Regions from separate parts of the Vreelandella sp. EE27 genome, predicted to be linked through region 1. Evidence: predicted binding sites of a transcription regulator. Region 1 holds the regulator's gene; each other region holds the start of a gene.

Region 1 (5,590 bases):
AAAGCGCCGGCGATACATCGGCGCTTCGAACGAGAAAAAGGTGTTTAAGGCGGCGCGGGCTAGTCGGCCAGCTCGCCCAGGCGTGCATTGGCGCGGCGCCAGCGCTTGAGCGCGGGCAACGCCGCGAGGTCCGGCCGGGCGCGGGCGTAGCGAAGCTTGCCGGCGCGTTTGCTCTCGAGCCCCTGACAGTGGGCGACCACCTCGAGCGCGGCGCCACGATCGTTACATACCAGCAGCATGTCGCAGCCGGCAGCCAGCGCGGCGCGGGCGCGCTCCACCGGCCCGCCGGCCACGTGGGCACCGGCCATGGTCAAATCGTCGGAAAAGATCGCCCCCTTGAAGCCCAGCGACTCTCTGAGCATTCCGAGCCAGTTCGGCGAGAAGCCCGCCGGGCGCTGATCGAAAGCGCTAAAAACCACATGGGCGGGCATGACGCCGTCGAGCTGGGCGGCCAGGCGGGTGAAAGGCACCAGATCCCGCGCCTTGAGCTCGCTTAACGGGCGCGGGTCGTCGGCAACGCTATGATGGGTGTCGGCTTCGATGCCGCCGTGGCCGGGAAAGTGTTTGCCTACCGCGGCCATACCCGCTTCGTGCAGGCCCTGGATGAAGCGTCCGCCGAGCTCGGCGACGTGTTCGGGGTCCTGACTGAAGCTTCGATCGCCGATCACGCTGGAAACCCCGCTTTCGACATCGAGCACCGGGGCGAAGCTAATATCGAGCCCGCAGGCCGCCATCTCCATGCCCAGCAGCCAGCCGGCATCGATGGCCAGCTGTATCCCGGCATCCGCGTCTTGGGCGTAGACCTCGCCAATGCGCGCCATCGCGGGAAGCCGCGTAACGCCTTTTTTGATGCGCTGAACGCGCCCGCCTTCCTGGTCGATGCCCAGCAGCAGATCGGGCCTTAACCGGCGAATGCTTTGGCAAAGCGCGCTGACCTGCTCGGCACTTTCTACGTTGCGCGCAAACAAAATGACCCCACCCACGGCGGGGTCGGCCAACAAGGCTTTTTCAGCTTGCGTGATAGCGGGCCCTTCGAGGTCGAGCATGACCGGGCCTGGCGGTTGCGTCATCGGCTTGCATCCAATAAAACGGCCGCCAATTCTAGTCGATCGGCGGCCTTAAACAAAATCCGGCGTTAAAGCCCCGCGGCGTTGAGCCACACCGGGGTGCCTGGGGCTGCGAAAGCGAACACCGCGAGCAGATCGTCATTGCGCAGGCGAATGCAGCCGTGGGAGGCGGCTATACCCATGGGTTGGTCTGGCGGCGTGCCGTGAAGATAGATATAGCGGCGCTGGGAGTCGGTCTGGCCTGCGCGGTTAACGCCGCGCTCGAGCCCGCAAAGCCAGAGAATACGCGTCAGAATCCAGTCACGCTGCGGATTCTGCGCGCCGAGTTCCGGGGTAAAGACTTCCCCGGTGAAGCGCCGCCCGCGAAATACCGCATTTTCCGGCAAGCCTTCGCCGATCGCGGCGCGCACGTAGTGCCAGCCACGGGGCGTCTGACCACTGCCCTCGTTTTGCCCTACGCCGTTTTCACCGGTCGAGACGGCGCACTCGTGTACCACCGCCTGGCCCTGCCAGCAGCGCAGGTGCTGGGTGGCGAGGTCGACCTCGAGCCAAGGGCCATCGACGGGGGGAAGATCAGCCAGATTGGGCGTCAGCATACGCAGGCTCCTCCAAAGCGGGGGGAAGCGGCGCGTTCATGGCGGAAACCACCACCGGGCGTAGCCGCCGGACAAGATCGCGCACCGAGACCTGCTCGTTGTACTCCTTGGCGGCGATATCGCGCAGCGCATCGAGCCCGGAAAGCGTGAAGATCACCGTGCCCAGCATGAAGTGCAGCCGCCAGAAGCGTTCCGCGTCGGGAAGCTCCGGCGTTGCCCGACGAACGAGCTCGACGAAACGGGTGAACACATCGCCGTACTGCTGCTGAATATAGCGGCGCAGATGCCCCTGGGCCTGGCTATAGGCCAAACCCAAAAGGCGCATGAAAACCTTGAGGCTATTGCGCTCGGCGGGCACCGTCAGCACCGTGGTCGCCATGGCTTCGAGCAGCACTTCGAGGGGAATGTCCTCCTCGCCGTAGCGCTCGTGCAGCGCGTCCAGGGCTTCGTGAAAGCGCTGGCTGAAAGGATCGAGATAGCGCGCGAATACGGCCTGAATCAGCGCTTTCTTGGAACCGAAGTGGTAGTTCACGGCGGCCAGATTCACCCGTGCCTTGCTGGTGATATTACGAAGCGAGGTCTCGGCAAAGCCGCGTTCAGCGAACAGCACCTCCGCAGTATCCAGGATACGCGTGACCGTATCAGATTGCGCCATGGCGCCCTCCAGAAAAACGAGTGTTTAAAACATCGCAAAATAGTAGGCCATTAACGCGCCAGTCTCAATCGCCAGAAAGGGTGAACTCCCCCACTCGATGCCCGAACGGCTTTATAATCCGTGGCTTGAGTCATATACTGGACAGAGGAACATACTGTATACTTAAACACATATATATCGAGTCACCTTTTTAGTTACCCTTTTACGCTGGAGTCAGACATGTCCCGTCCTCTTACAGTACGTCAACAGCACGTTTTTGACTTTATCGTTAAAACCATGAATGAGCTTGGCTACCCGCCCACCCGGGCCGAGATCGCCAAGGCTTTGGGCTTTCGCTCACCCAACGCGGCGGAAGAACACCTTCGCGCCCTCGAGCGCAAAGGCGCGATTCGTATCATTCGCCACACTTCCCGGGGTATTCGCCTACCCAACCAGGAAGGCACCGAAACCAGTGAGCCGGCGCCGGCTGCCAACGAAAGCGGCGAAACGCCGGCAAACGGCTTGCCCATCATTGGCGAAGTCGCTGCGGGCAACCCGATTCTGGCCGCCGAGCACATCGACCGCTACTGCCCGCTTCCGGCGGACTACTTCACGCCCAAGGCGGACTACCTGCTGCGCGTGCGCGGGCTTTCGATGAAAGATATCGGCATTCTGGAAGGCGACCTGCTCGCCGTGCACCGCACCGAGCGGGTACGCGACGGCCAGATCGTGGTGGCACGCCTTGAAGACGAAGTCACCGTCAAACGCTTCAAGCGCGACGGCCATCAGGTAACGCTACTGGCTGAAAACAGCGACTTCGACCCGATCGAAATCGACCTGCGCACCCAGCAGCTCGATATCGAAGGTGTGGGCGTAGGCGTGATTCGCGGCGGCAGCGGCCAAGCGCTCGGCTAAGCCACTCGCCTGTTTGAACGTTGCATAAAAAGCGGGGGCACTGATGCGTGCCCCCGCTTTTTGGTTCAATTAAAGCACTTTGACTGACCGTGCCGGGTAGCCCGTCGCGAGGGTCTTTCGCCAGGGATGGCGAAAGTAGCGTACAGGGAGGTATTCACAGCGCCCTCGCGTAGGGCTGCCCGGCACCGCACCCGCTATAAAAACCGCCTTGAGTCGGGGCACTTCGGTGCCCCGCTTTTTTTAGTTAAAGACGACGGTCTTGTTGCCGTCGATCAGCACCCGATCTTCCAGATGCCAGCGAATCCCCCTCGCCAGCACCGATTTTTCCACGTCGCGGCCAAAGCGCACCAGATCCGTCGGGGTATGGCAGTGGCTAACCCGATGAATGTCCTGCTCGATGATCGGGCCGGCATCCAGCTCCTCGGTCACGTAGTGGCAGGTCGCACCGATCAGCTTAACGCCCCGCGCGTAAGCCTGGTGGTAAGGCTTGGCACCGGCAAACGAGGGCAAAAAGCTATGATGGATGTTGATGACCTGGCCCGCGTAGCGGCTACAAAGCGCCGGCGGCAGAATCTGCATGTAGCGCGCCAGCACGATGCAGTCCGCCTCGAGCGCCTCGATTTGCGCCTGTACCGCATCGAACGAAGCCTGCTTGTCGCCTGGGTCGACCGCAATGTGAAAGTAGGGAATCTGGTACCACTCACTCAGCGCGCGCATATCCGGGTGGTTGGAGATGATCCCCACGATGTTGCAGTCGAGCTCGCCGGCCTGCCAGCGGTAAAGCAGGTCGACCAGGCAGTGGGACTCTTTTGAGACCATGATCACCACGTTGCGCCGCTTTTGCGTATCCACCAGCGCCCACTGCATGTCGAAGGCGCTGGCGATCGGCGAGAACGCCTCTTCGAGCGCCTCGGCGGTCATACCGATGGAATCGGCAAGAATCTCGTAACGCATGAAAAACCGGCCCGTTTGCAGATCCGAATGCTGGCTTGCCTCGGTGATGGAGCCGCCGTGCTGGGCGATGAAGCTGGAGACACGCGCCACAATGCCCACTTGGTCCGGGCAGGAAACCACTAAACGGTAGTAATGCGACATAAATACACTCAATATAAACACGATTTTAAAAATGCCAGGCCTTGTCCGCCATGAAGGGGGTCGTGGCGCTGAGCAAGGGCGCTAGTGTAGCGCAAGCGGGCCTGGCTGGCATCGCCATGATTGTTAGCCGCCCCCGCCTTACCGTATAGTTAAAGCCTTACTTTTCAGGCTGTTCATAATCAATGGATCCATCTCGCGTTCAACTTCGTCCCCGCCGCCGTCCACCCTTGCGCATACTGCCGCTTGGCGGCTGTGGTGAAATAGGAATGAACCTGACGCTTTATGGTTATGACGGTCACTGGATCGCCATTGATTGCGGCATGATGATTCGCCAGGATCTGCCCAGCGCCCCGCTTCAGGTGCCCAATACCCAGACCCTGGCCGAGCTCGATATCACCCCCCAGGCGCTCTACATCACCCACGGCCATGAAGACCATATCGGCGCGGTCGCCTGGCTTTGGCCGAAGTGGCAGTGCCCGATTTACGCCACCCCCCTGGCCGCCGGCCTTTTACGCCACAAGTTTGCCGAGCACAGTTTGAGCAGCGCCGCCATTCACGTGATCGAACCCAATGAGGCGCTGGAGCAAGGCCCGTTCACGCTTCGCTATCTGTTAATGACGCACTCGATTCCCGAAAGCTGCGCCATCATGATGCTGGCCGGGGGCTACCGGGTCCTTCACACCGGCGACTGGAAGCTCGACCCCGCGCCGCTGATCGGCCCAAGCGTCAATCCCGCCCACTTTCAGGCACTGGCACCGCTGGATCTCGTCGTCGGCGACTCGACCAATGCCCCGCTCCCCGGCACCGCGGGCAGCGAAGGCGATGTCGCAAAAGCCCTCACCCGAACGCTAAAGGCGTGCAAGGGCCGCGTCGTGGTCTCCTGCTTTGCCAGCAACCTGGCGCGCGTGTGGGCAATTGGCCAGGCGGCGGCGCAGAGTGGACGGCGGGTGAGCCTGATGGGCCGCTCCATGGAGCGTATGGTGGGTGTCGCCCGTGGGCTTGGCTATCTGGACGACTTCCCGGCGCTGGTCCCGCCCCAGGATTTGGGCTACCTGCCGCCGGATGAAGTCGTCGTGATCGCCACGGGCAGCCAGGGCGAGCCCCGCGCAGCGCTTCAGCGCCTGGCCCAGGGGCGTCACCCCTTCATGGACCTGGAAGCGGGCGATAACGTGATTTTCTCCGCCAAGGCCATTCCCGGCAACGAACGCCCGATTGCCCAGCTCAAACGCCGCTTTACCCAATTGGGCGTGACGCTTTTTGACGAAACCAATCACCCGGAACTC
Region 2 (5,590 bases), 270 kb from region 1:
GACCTCTTTATCAAATCTTTCTAGGTATGCTCTTGCGTTGACCTTAGTTCTTGTGTTCGCTTCAGAATGCTCATCGCCAAATATACTTACAAATATTTTATCTACGGGACTAGACTTTATTTGATCAAATATATGCTTGTCATTTTCATCTATGGAATGACCATGGATGAACAATGATCTATTTTGCTTCCCAAGCTCCCTGTAGCAATAATTTAGGTATGGGTTATGGGTTATGCGTTATCCTATTCTTCTTTTTCTGGTACGTTGGCTCAGATACGAATAGCGGAAAATTGCCAGCTTCCAAGTTTTCCCGAACTTGCTCAATTATAGTATCACCATATTCAGTACATGCATGCTTCTTGATCGCTTGGCCCGTGTCATATATGTGTAGCCCACCGTGTAGAAAGTGAATTTCTTGATTCGTGCCATTGCCTTCCCAGCGCCTTTCCCTTCGAAATCCGTCATCCGTACTATAATTTTGAGGATCTAGACCATTCTTATTCCTTGCCCAGTAGAACAATAGGTCGTAGTTTAGCGAGAAGATATTTTTAAACTGTGACAAGAAGGTTCTTACCGCCACATACTGATCGTCTGATATCTCACTGGGCAAATCAGGATGAGTGTTTGAAATTGCAGCTATTAATGCATCCTTCAAAATGTTTCTATCCTCGATAAAACGACCAATAAGCCCGTTATCTGGCTCATAAGATCGGAGGATAGTCTCAGCTGCAGTTAGCTGTCGAGATATGATCTCAAAGTCATAAGTGCCGAGAGATGTAAATAGGGGGCGAATAACATCTTCTCGGTCTCCGAAGTCTGCTGCATCCAAGAGGTTCTCGTAATTAAATATTTCGGCATCCCATGCCTGAGAAAAACCATTAGCAATAACGATGGAAGGAGACTCATCTTCATCTAGAAAATCAATTGCTTCTTGGAAAGTTAGCACTTCATTTCACCCTCACCTGCATAACAGTGATTATATAGTCGGCTGCATAACCTCAATAAACGTGCCGGCGCGTTCATCGAGGTTATGTAGCCGTCTTGATAAAACCTACCCTATTGATTCTACTGAAAGCAAAGCAAATTTCGGCTATCTAACCAAAATTCGCGTCCGTACCGCGAGGCTTTATTGTTCATACCCAAACGTGGTGGCGCTAGGTCATCAGCACTTCTATACACCGAGAACATGCCAAGCGAAGCGAGCAGCGCCGCAATCCTTAGCATTGATATAAACGTGTAGCGCGGGCTACTCGAAAAACGGCGGCGCGTGCTTGTTAGCGCCTGCGTTTTCAGCCTCGTTCAAAATATCCTCGACGCTTTTGATAGTCGCATATTCACCCTCGAGATTGGCAAGCGACATGGAGTGAACGTCATGGGCGCTGCGCTGGGTGCCCGCAAAATCGCGTTTGGCGAAGGTGAACGTGGCATCTGCCACCACCTGCACCGCAAAGCCCAGGTTACCCGCAGTACGGGCGGTGGCTTCGACCGAGTTGCTGGTACTCACGCCGACGATCACCAGCCGCTGTATGTCGCGAACGCGCAGCCAGCGTTCCAGCCCCGAGTGGATAAAGGCGTCCGGCACGTTCTTCTCGACCACGTGCTCGCTGGCCAGGGGCTCGAGCGTCGGTTGAAACTCGGCGCCGGGCTGGCCGGGCCAGAACGGTGAACTCGGGGAGCGGGAGATATGGCGGACATGCACGATGGGCGCTCCGGCTTTGCGCCAAACACCCAGCAGGCGCTGGATATTGGCTTCCGCTTGGGGATTGTTGCGCTCCCCCACCGCGGGGTCTTGCATGCCGCGCTGCATGTCGATGATGAGTAAAGCGGGTAAGGCGTGCATGGCGTGGCGCTCCTTGTTAAGCCTGGCGGCCGGGCCAAAAGCGGCTAAACGGAGGGCCCGGCCTGGCTTGATCCTACGAAGCGCCGGGCGCCCCGCAGGATGTGAGCCCGTCTTACAGCATGCGGGGAATTTGCGAGGAGTGGTGATGCAGAATGGGGGCTTCCTTGGAAAGATCGACCACGTAGCTAAAGCGTGCCTCGAAGTTCAAGAGCTCGCCTTCGACCTCGAAGCGCCAGTTGTAAAGGCCGGTCAGCGAGCAAAGTGTCTCGGACATTTCCTGAATGATCAGGGTTTTTTCGTGCAGGGTGATGCTCAAACCCGGGCGGGCGCCGAGGCGCTCGAAATAGTCGCGGTGTTTTTCGCTGTTATTGGCGATTCGGTTCGAAAAGGTCGGGATTAGTACGGCGTTGTCATCGTAGAGGGCGAGCAGCGCTTCTACATCGGCGTCGTTGATCGCTTGCATCCACTCATTCAGCACGTCGTGCGGTGTTCTCATCTTAAACCTCTTCAACAGATAGCGGTGACTTGACGCCGCGGGCTCATACGGCGGTGACCTGACTTGATACGGCAGTTACATCCAATACAGCGAGCCCTTCGCCTTCACGGAAAAGACGTTACACGGTATGTTACCGAAATAGCGCCGCCCTCGCATGTCAAGTTCGCTTAGCGCTAGAAGTGTTTGAAGCGGTAAAAGAGCTTTTGCAAGAAGCTCGAGCCCAACATCAGGGCCAGGCTAAGTATTAAAACGGCCAAAGAGGCATAGGTGACGCCTCCGCCCCACTCCCAGCGCGATATTACATTGCCGACTTGCTGAACGAACAGATAGACGCCGATCAAGAAGCTGCCCGCGCGAACAAGCCCTGCTTCGTCAACGGATGCATCTGCCTGGGTATCGCTTTGGTGTATTTTTTGCGCAATGGTCGGCGCCTTCAGCCAGAGTACCGCACCGATCAAAAGAGATACCACCAGGCTTGTCACCATCACGGGGAGCCACGGGGACTCCAACTCTGCCGTAAAGATGTTTTGAAGCGAGAAAGCTAAAGTGTAGAGCGGAGAAACCACCAGATAGATGGCAAGAACACGTATCAGGAGAACGGAGAAAGCGTGCATCGAATGCTCCTTAAAAAAATTCCCATGATACGGTTCTTGGATGTGTTCTAAAACATACTAAAACGCCCCGGCGATATACCACTAATGACGACGGTCAACGCACTGCGTTTGAACGTTTGCCTATAACTTTCCCGACTGGCTGTGATCCCGCTAATTAACCTAAAAGCCACTAATGACAGTTTGGTGTATATAAGCACTACTTTTATAAAATTACGCAGTTAAGGATGGCACTTGCGCTGTAGAGGCATCGTTATATACTGTATTTATATACACTATAAGGATGCAGCGATGGCGCAACCTCTCACGCCCCAAGGCAAGGCGCCTTTTAAAGGCCGAGGCGCCACCTTCGACCCGCACAACCGCTTCGCGCCCTCGAAAAGCGAATACGAGTCCGATGGCTGGTGGCAGGAGGAGGCGCCCACCTCGCTTGCCACCGAAATACGCGAAGAGCCGAGTAAAAGCGCGCTTGCCTGGAACAGCTCGCCGGATCTCTCCTTTGATCGCTCCTTGAACCCGTACCGCGGCTGCGAGCATGGCTGTATCTACTGCTTTGCTCGCCCTTCTCACGCCTATTGGGATATGTCGCCAGGGCTCGATTTCGAGACGAAACTGATTGCCCGGACCGGGTTGGTCGAGCATTTGAAAGAGGAGCTGAGCCACCCGGGCTATATCTGCCGCCCTATCAACCTGTCGGGCAATACCGACTGCTACCAGCCCATCGAGGCGAAACACCAAACCACCCGGCGCCTATTAGAGCTTTTATACCAATGCCGCCATCCGGTCACGCTGGTGACCAAAGGCACACTCGTTCTGCGCGATATCGAGCTTTTAGCGCAAATGGCCGAGCACCGCCTGGTGCGCGTGCTGGTCAGCCTGACCAGCCTGGATGCAAATTTGAAGCGCACGCTGGAGCCACGCGCAGCCTCGCCCCAGGCGCGGCTGAAGGTGATCCGCGAGCTCAACACGGCGGGTATCCCGGTGGGTGTGCTGGTCTCGCCGGTGATTCCCGGGCTTACCGATCACGAGATCGAGCGGTTAGTCGAGGCCGCGAGCCGCTCTGGCGCGCGCACGGCAAACTGGATGCTGTTGCGCTTGCCCCGTGAGGTCGCGCCGCTGTTCGAAGAGTGGCTGGTCACCCACTACCCCGAGCGCGCCGACAAGGTGATGAGCCTGATTCGCCAGTGCCGTGGCGGTAAAACCAACGAGGCGGCGTTTGGCAAGCGTTTTCGCGGCGAAGGGGTGTTCGTCGATATGATCGACCAGCGTTTCAAGCGCGCCAGCCGTCAGTGGGGTATGCAGCCCCGGGCCGAGCAGGGCCTCAATACCCGGGACTTCAGAGCACCCCACGCTCAGGGCGATCTATTCGACTTGGCCGGTCCCGGCTAACGTTGGTGCGTTCGCAGCTCGTCGAGCTATTCAGGGCATTATCCGGCTATGACGGTAATGGCAATCAACAAGGCGGGCAGCGCGATAAACACGCCCAGCACCCACACACCGGCGACTTCTTTGCGCTCGACGCTGGCCCGGCCCAACCACTGGGCACCTTTGACCGGCAGCAGGCGTAAAAACGGTATTCCACCGATAATCAACACGGCAAACACGTTGAACAGCAGATGCACCAGAGCGATTTCCAACGCCAGCAGCGCCGTGGGGCCGCTGATGGCCGTCGCCGCGAGCAGTGCGGTCATGGTGGTCCCCAGGTTACTGCCAATCGTGAAGGGATAGATTTGGCGTAGGGTAAACGCACCGGAGCCGGCCATGGGCACCGTCAGGCTGGTGGTCGTCGACGAAGACTGCACCAGTAGCGTCACCAGCGCGCCGGACATAACACCGGTGATCGAGCCGCGCCCGATGGCGCTGAGCATGATCTGCCGGGCGCGCCCGACCATCAGCCTTGATAACAGCTTGCCGATGTAGCGAATGGTGAGAAAGATCATCGCGACCCCCACGAGGATCAGGGCGGCGCCCAACGCCACCTCCGGAAGACGCGAAAGCGCACTCGCCACAAAATCCGCGACCGGGTCGGTCGCCTGACCGACGAAATTGACGCGCTCGAGGGAAAGGTCTGCATCCCCGTAAAAGAGCACCGCCACGCGTTCGGCCAGGCGCTCCAGTGGGCTGAATAGAATCTCGATGGGCAGCAGGATGGCGACCGCTAACAGGTTGAAAAAGTCGTGCATCGTCGCGGCGGCAAAGGCGCGGCGAAACGCGTTATCGTCTTTCACATGGCCAAGGCTTACCAGGGTGCTGGTTAAGGTGGTGCCCACATTGGCGCCCATGATCATGGGCACCGCCAGCGCCACGGGCAGCCCGCCGGCGACCATACCGACAATCACCGAGGTGACCGTGGAGGAGGATTGAATCAGCGCCGTCGTGATAATGCCGATCATCAGCCCCACGAAGGGGTTGGTGGCAAAGGCGAAGAGCTGTTCGGCTTGATCGCCCAGGCTTTGCTGGAAACCCTCGCCGACGATGGATACCGCACAAATCAGAAAATAAACGAGCAGCGCAAGCGCCAGCCATTGCCCCAGCTGGCCGCGTCGTATTTTTTGTTGATGGTGCATGACGTTACTCTCTGCCCGGCGCCTGGCCGTCTCTACCATGGTGAGACGCTCCAGCGGCTTATACGCATCAAAGCGC
Region 3 (5,590 bases), 470 kb from region 1:
ATAACAAGGGCTTTTCGCGTTTATCGGCGGCGGTGAGTACCGGTATCGTGCTTTGGCTGATCAGCACCGCGGCGATGCTCTCGTTCAACCTGGGCGCGGACTGGACGCTGGCGGGAAAGACGTTCTACGACTGGCTGGACTACCTGACTTCGCGCTGGATGATGCCGCTGGGTGGGCTGGGCACCGTGATCATTGCGGGCTTCTTGCTCAAAAATACCGTCATGCGCGAAGAGCTTGGTTTGAACCCGCGCCTCTACGCGCTGTGGCTTTTGATGGCGCGCTACGTAAGCCCGCTGGGCATACTCGTGATCTTTGCCGACCAGCTAGCGCTTTATAGCGTGACGTTCACCCAGCACTGGCCGTGGCTGCTGGCCATTTTGCTGGTGATGATCGTTCTGGGCGAGCTTTTAAGCCCGCGGCTTCGCCAAGCGCTTAAAGCGCCCTGATGGGTTACGGGTCGAGCTGCTGTTCGTCGATGAACGCCCGGGTCAGCGGCGTTTGGCAGTGGGCGAATACTTCCTGCAGAAACTTTTTGCGCGCGCCGCGATAGCCACCGCTTAAAAGCACCGTTTGGGTCAGGCTTTCCAGCAGCGGCGTGCGCTGCTGCTCATCGAGCGCGGCGTACTCGCGAAGCGCGGTGGGCCAGTCCACCTCCAGCGAATCGGGCTTATCCGGTAGCGTCGCCAACAGGCGCGACAGGGCCAGGACCAGATTGGGGTGGGGGTGCTGGTTGCGCATGATCATCTCGCCCACGCCCTGGGCCAGTAGCTTGCGCGTTTGTTCCGGGGCGTCGTCAAGGCGCTCCATGATGCGCTCGATTTGGCGCGGGCCGCAGGCGAGCAGGTAGGCGTCTTCGGTGACCCGCGCGGCGATCCAGGCGTTCCACACCGCGTAGAGCGGCGCCATCAACATGGGCAGCAACCCGCGCAGCGTTAAGCGCCCCAGCAGGCGGCGCATGACCATACGCAGCAAAAAGCTGCTCATGCTGACCTTGAGCCGATAAAGCAGCATGCGCAGGGTCAGCTTCCAGCCGTGCAGGTAGGCGTGCGGGTCGACGCCGTAGATCAGACTCCCCGGGCTTGGGTACTCCAGCGCCACGCGCGCTACCCCCTGGAGGGTCAACTCGACCGTTGGCGGCTGGGGCGACTCGCTGCTGTAGTTCAAACCGGCAAAGTAGCTCACCCGTGCTACGCCGCGCAGCGCGTTCCAGTAGAGAAAGCCGATTTCCAGTAGCGTTACGAAGCCGGCAAACACCATGTAGCCGGCCCAGTAGGGCAGCTGTTCGCGAAACGATAAAGACGCCCAATCGCTGACCAGCACCTGGCGCATCCACCACTCGGAGCCGCCAATCAGCGTGCCCGAAATAATCCCCGCCATGGCCGCCCACAGGATCACCCAGCGCCGGCTTTTCTTGACCGCGGCCCGGTCGGGCTCGGTAAGCGCGGTATGGCGGGTGAGACGGCGGCCGATGTGGCGGCTCGCCCAGCGCTGCATGATATCCGGGGAGGGGGCAAATTCTTGGTCGGGGCGGGTAAGCGGCATGGTCACCAAATAGACTTTGTATTTGCCCTACAGGGTAGCGGCTACTTTCGCGTAGTACACGCTTTGATTGCACCCGGATGGGTACCCGCGCGCATCAATTCGTCCCAGCGGGTGGTAAAGCGGTTCGAGCGGTGGGCGCAGCGTAAATGCCAGGCGGCTTTTTCCGGGGCGGCGCCAAAGCCGATCTTGCCCTGGCCCATGCGCTGATTGATATCGTCCATGGTGGCCATCAGCGCGGGGTGGTGCTGATGGCGCGGGGGCTGATGCAAAAGCGACAGCTGATACTGCTCGGCATCGACCAGGTCCAAAAGCATCACGCCTGCTTTCATGAAGCGATGGTTCGGGCGATATATTTGCTCGAGGCCTTCGCGCACGGCGCTAAGCATTACTCGCGTATCGTCGCTTGGCGAGGCCAGCGCCATCATCGCGTGGGGGAAGTACTGCGGCTGGTCCTGGCGGTGGCGATTGGTGCTGAGAAAAATCATCACCGCCCGCGCCAGGCTTCGCTGCTCACGGAGTTTCTCGGCGCTGCGCTGGGCGTGGCGGCTGAGCGCGTGGTGAAGGTCCGCTTTAACGCCGGTCGGTCGGCCGAACGAGCGCGAGGTCATGATGCGCTGGCGCGGCTCGTTCACCGCGTTCATTTCAAGACACGGCGTGCCGCGAAGCTCCAGCGCAGTACGCGCCAGCACCACGGAAAAGCGCCGCCGTAGATCGTGATGGTTGCACTCGCGAAGCTCCCAGGCGGTGCGGATCTGGTTGACCGCCAGCCGCTCGGCCAGCCGTCGGCCAATGCCCCACACCGCGCTTACCGGGGTCTGCTTTAAAAGCGCGGCGCTCTCCTGGGAGTCGGCGTGCAGCAGGCACACGCCCTGGTAGTGGGCGCGCTTTTTGGCGTAGTGGTTGGCCAGTTTGGCAAGCGTATGGGTGGGGGCGAGCCCCACGCAGACGGGGAGCCCCAAATGGCGGCGAATGCGCCGACGCAGCGCCTCACCAATGGCCTGGCACTGCGCCGGGCTCAACCCGTCGAGATAGACGAACATTTCGTCGATGGAGTAGGGCGCCACCGCCGGGCAGGCGTCGCGCAAGAGCTGGCAAAGCCTTCCAGACATATCCCCGTAAAGCTCGTAGTTGGACGATTTCAGGTGGATACGCCCCTGGCGGCGCAGCGTTTCGAGCTTGAAAGCGGGCACGCCCATGGGGATATCCATGGCTTTCATCTCTTCCGAGCGGGCGATGATGCAGCCGTCGTTATTGGACATCACGCCGACGGGCCGGCCTTCGAGGTCGGGCTGAAAGACGCGCTCGCAGCTAACGTAGAAGTTGTTGGCATCGACCAAGCCGATCATGGCATGTACTCGTGGATGACCGCGCGCACCACGCCCCAAAGCTGGCAGTCGCTGCCTTCCAGAGGCAGCGGCGGGTAGCGCGGGTGGGCAGAGCACAGATGCGGCGTGCCGCCATGCAGCGCGTAGCGCTTGATCAGCACTTCGTCATCGAACATGGCCACCAGAATATGGCCAAGGCGCGGCTGGATGCTGCGGTCCACGACCAGCAGGTCGTTATCGAAGATGCCCCAGCCCTCCATGCTGTCGCCGGTGGCGGTCAGGTAAAACGTCTGCGTCGGATTCTTGATCAGCCGCGTGTTCAAATCCAGCGTGCGCTGCTCGTAATCCTGGGCGGGGGAGGGAAAGCCGCTAAACCCGGCACGCGCGTACAGGCCGGGAAACGCCAGCGGTTGAAAGGTTAACGGCCAGGCTGTCGCAACGTGGGCGGGTTGAGACGGCATCGTGACGTCCTCGAGAATAAAGTAATGTATGTATATACAGTATTTGTTTTCGAGGAGAAAAATGCAAGTGTCACGGTTTGCGCTTTCTCAGCGGGCGAGCCAAAGCCCCACGACGATGGCGCTGATCACGGCGATAAAAAACACGGTATTGCGAACGCGGGTATCACGACGAGGTTTCATAACGGTACTCATTAGGCAGGAATTTTTTAAAAAAGGGGCGCTTGAAGCGGTCCAGGCGTTGGGCCTGGCATGGTAACGTTTACGCTATAAAGCGTCATCAAGGTAAATGCGTATGAATACGACGAGGCACTGCTCATGAACGACGCCGCAAGGCCGCTTTCACTGGCCGGTGGCCGCTTGGCGGGGCTTGCCTGGGGGCGGCCCGATGCGCCGGCTTGGCTTGCCTTGCACGGCTGGCTGGACAACGCCGCAAGCTTTACACGGCTGGCGCCGCTTCTGGTTCGCGCCCTCGATATCCGCATCGTGGCAATCGATTTTCGCGGCCACGGCCACTCCGCACACGGCCCGGCGAACGCCGACTACGCCCTGTGGGATTATACCTTCGACGTGCTCGACGCCCTGGACGAGCTCGGCCTCGAGCGCGCCACGCTGCTGTCCCACTCCATGGGCGCGGCGGTGAGCTGCGTGTTGGCCGCCGCCCTCCCCGAGCGGGTAGAGAAACTTCTGCTGATCGACGGGCTGGGCGCGCTCAACACCGAGGCCCGCGAGAGCACCGAGCAGCTACGTAAAGGGCTGTTGGCTTACCGGCGCCCGGTCTCCAGGCCGCCGCGCTACGCCGATATCGAAGGCGCGGTGGCCGCCCGGGTGGCCGGTGGCGTTACCTCGGTGACCCGCGCCACTATCTACCCGGTGGTCGAGCGCAACACCCAGGCGAACGTCGAGGGCACTATCGAAATGCGCACCGACAGCCGCCTGCTCAAACCGTCGCTGGTGCGCTTCACCCCGGAGCAGGTGCTGGCGCTGCTGGCCGGTATACAGTCCCCGGTCCTGCTAATCGAGGGAGACAAAGGCATTTTGGCCGCGCGGCGCTGGTCGGAGAAGGCCCGCCAGGCGGTGAGGCACTTGACGCGCCAGATAGTGTCGGGTGGCCACCACCTGCACCTGGAGCCCGAAGCCGTGGAAACGGTCGCCAGTGTGATAGGTGAATATTGCGAACGCGAAGCCGGCAAGCACGGGCAGTGATGAGCAGGCTCGAAAGGAGTGTGAAACCCTCGAGCGGCGCATGTCAGAAGTGGCTGTCAGCCGCGTTTACGGCCCACGCTTTCTAAGCAGTACGTACACCGCGCCGGTGCCGCCATCACCCTCCACGGCGGAGCAAAATGCCAGTACCCCCGGCCATTCTCTGAGCCAGGCGTTGGTATGGCTTTTGAGAACGGGGAAGTCCGCCGTGGCGCCCCAGGCCTTGCCGTGCACTACCAGCACGCAGTGAAGTTTTTGCTCAGCGGCGTCGCGAAGAAAACTCTCGAGCTCCAGGCGGGCCTCTTCCAGGGTATAGCCGTGCAGGTCGAGCCCCGCCTGCCAGGCGGTTTGGCCACGCTTTAGCTGGCTAAACGTGCGGTAGGGCAGATCGGGAATGGTGAATTCCAGGTATTCCGATGGGCGCACTGGCTCCACGCGGCCATCGGAGGTGCGCCCGGTCGCGGTCTGGTCGCCGCCTTTGACCGCGGCCTGGCGCCGGGCGGCCTGGGCGTCTTTTTCGCGCTTGGGTTTGCCCGGGTCCGCCTGATTGCTAATGAGACGCCGCACGCCCGCCTCCTGAAGCGCCTGGCGAAAGGCGCTGATATCTTCATCGTTGGGCGAGTGGCGGCGTCGCGACATGGGGGGCTCACAAAAATAGCGGGGTGAAAAGTGGCTTGAAAACGCACAGTATAGCGGCCCTAACGGCGCTGTGAACCGGGCGGCGTCGAAGGTACAATTATTTAACGATTTTTACACAGCGGCGTTTACCAAGCGACGTTTTTAAAACCCCGCGGCGGTAAGGCTTTACGCCGCCGCGCGCTCAGCCAGGAGCCCTTGTGACCACGCACCTCAATGCCGAGACCTCTCCCTCGACGCTTACTCTGCCGGAGTCGGCGTTAACCAGCGACTTGATCACGCTGCGCGATTATCTGCGCTGGGCGACCAGCGAATTTTACGTGGCGGGTCTTCACTACGGTCACGGCACCGACGCCCCCTGGGATGAAGCGGTTGCGCTATGTTTGGGGGCGCTGCACCTGCCCTGGAACGTCGACCCCGGTGTGC

The links. Region 1 encodes LexA, which represses DNA repair genes until DNA is damaged. Its sites were predicted from a motif close to TACTGTNTANNTANACAGTA; they were not measured.
Region 2: the regulator LexA is predicted to act here: its motif matches at 3,206-3,225, upstream of ACWHVV_RS06715 (PA0069 family radical SAM protein).
Region 3: the regulator LexA is predicted to act here: its motif matches at 3,351-3,370, upstream of ACWHVV_RS05775 (LexA family protein).

Annotation. Positions count from the first base shown of each region.
Region 1 is NZ_OZ309109.1:1,665,846-1,671,435, reverse strand. It holds gene nagZ (beta-N-acetylhexosaminidase) at 60-1,070, opposite strand; gene ACWHVV_RS08095 (L,D-transpeptidase family protein) at 1,136-1,663, opposite strand; gene ACWHVV_RS08090 (TetR/AcrR family transcriptional regulator) at 1,641-2,318, opposite strand; gene lexA (transcriptional repressor LexA) at 2,538-3,212, shown strand; gene purU (formyltetrahydrofolate deformylase) at 3,453-4,307, opposite strand; gene ACWHVV_RS08075 (ribonuclease J) at 4,574-5,590, shown strand, end outside.
Region 2 is NZ_OZ309109.1:1,392,092-1,397,681, reverse strand. It holds gene ACWHVV_RS06740 (DUF4917 family protein) at 1-234, opposite strand, end outside; gene ACWHVV_RS06735 (DUF4917 family protein) at 224-946, opposite strand; gene ACWHVV_RS06730 (cysteine hydrolase family protein) at 1,247-1,840, opposite strand; gene ACWHVV_RS06725 (nuclear transport factor 2 family protein) at 1,953-2,336, opposite strand; gene ACWHVV_RS06720 (hypothetical protein) at 2,510-2,950, opposite strand; gene ACWHVV_RS06715 (PA0069 family radical SAM protein) at 3,239-4,336, shown strand; gene ACWHVV_RS06710 (Na/Pi symporter) at 4,375-5,514, opposite strand.
Region 3 is NZ_OZ309109.1:1,195,351-1,200,940, forward strand. It holds gene ACWHVV_RS05760 (sodium-dependent transporter) at 1-446, shown strand, start outside; gene ACWHVV_RS05765 (LBF_2804 family protein) at 451-1,542, opposite strand; gene ACWHVV_RS05770 (Y-family DNA polymerase) at 1,584-2,888, opposite strand; gene ACWHVV_RS05775 (LexA family protein) at 2,885-3,328, opposite strand; gene ACWHVV_RS05780 (alpha/beta fold hydrolase) at 3,644-4,531, shown strand; gene ACWHVV_RS05785 (Smr/MutS family protein) at 4,598-5,167, opposite strand; gene prmB (50S ribosomal protein L3 N(5)-glutamine methyltransferase) at 5,365-5,590, shown strand, end outside.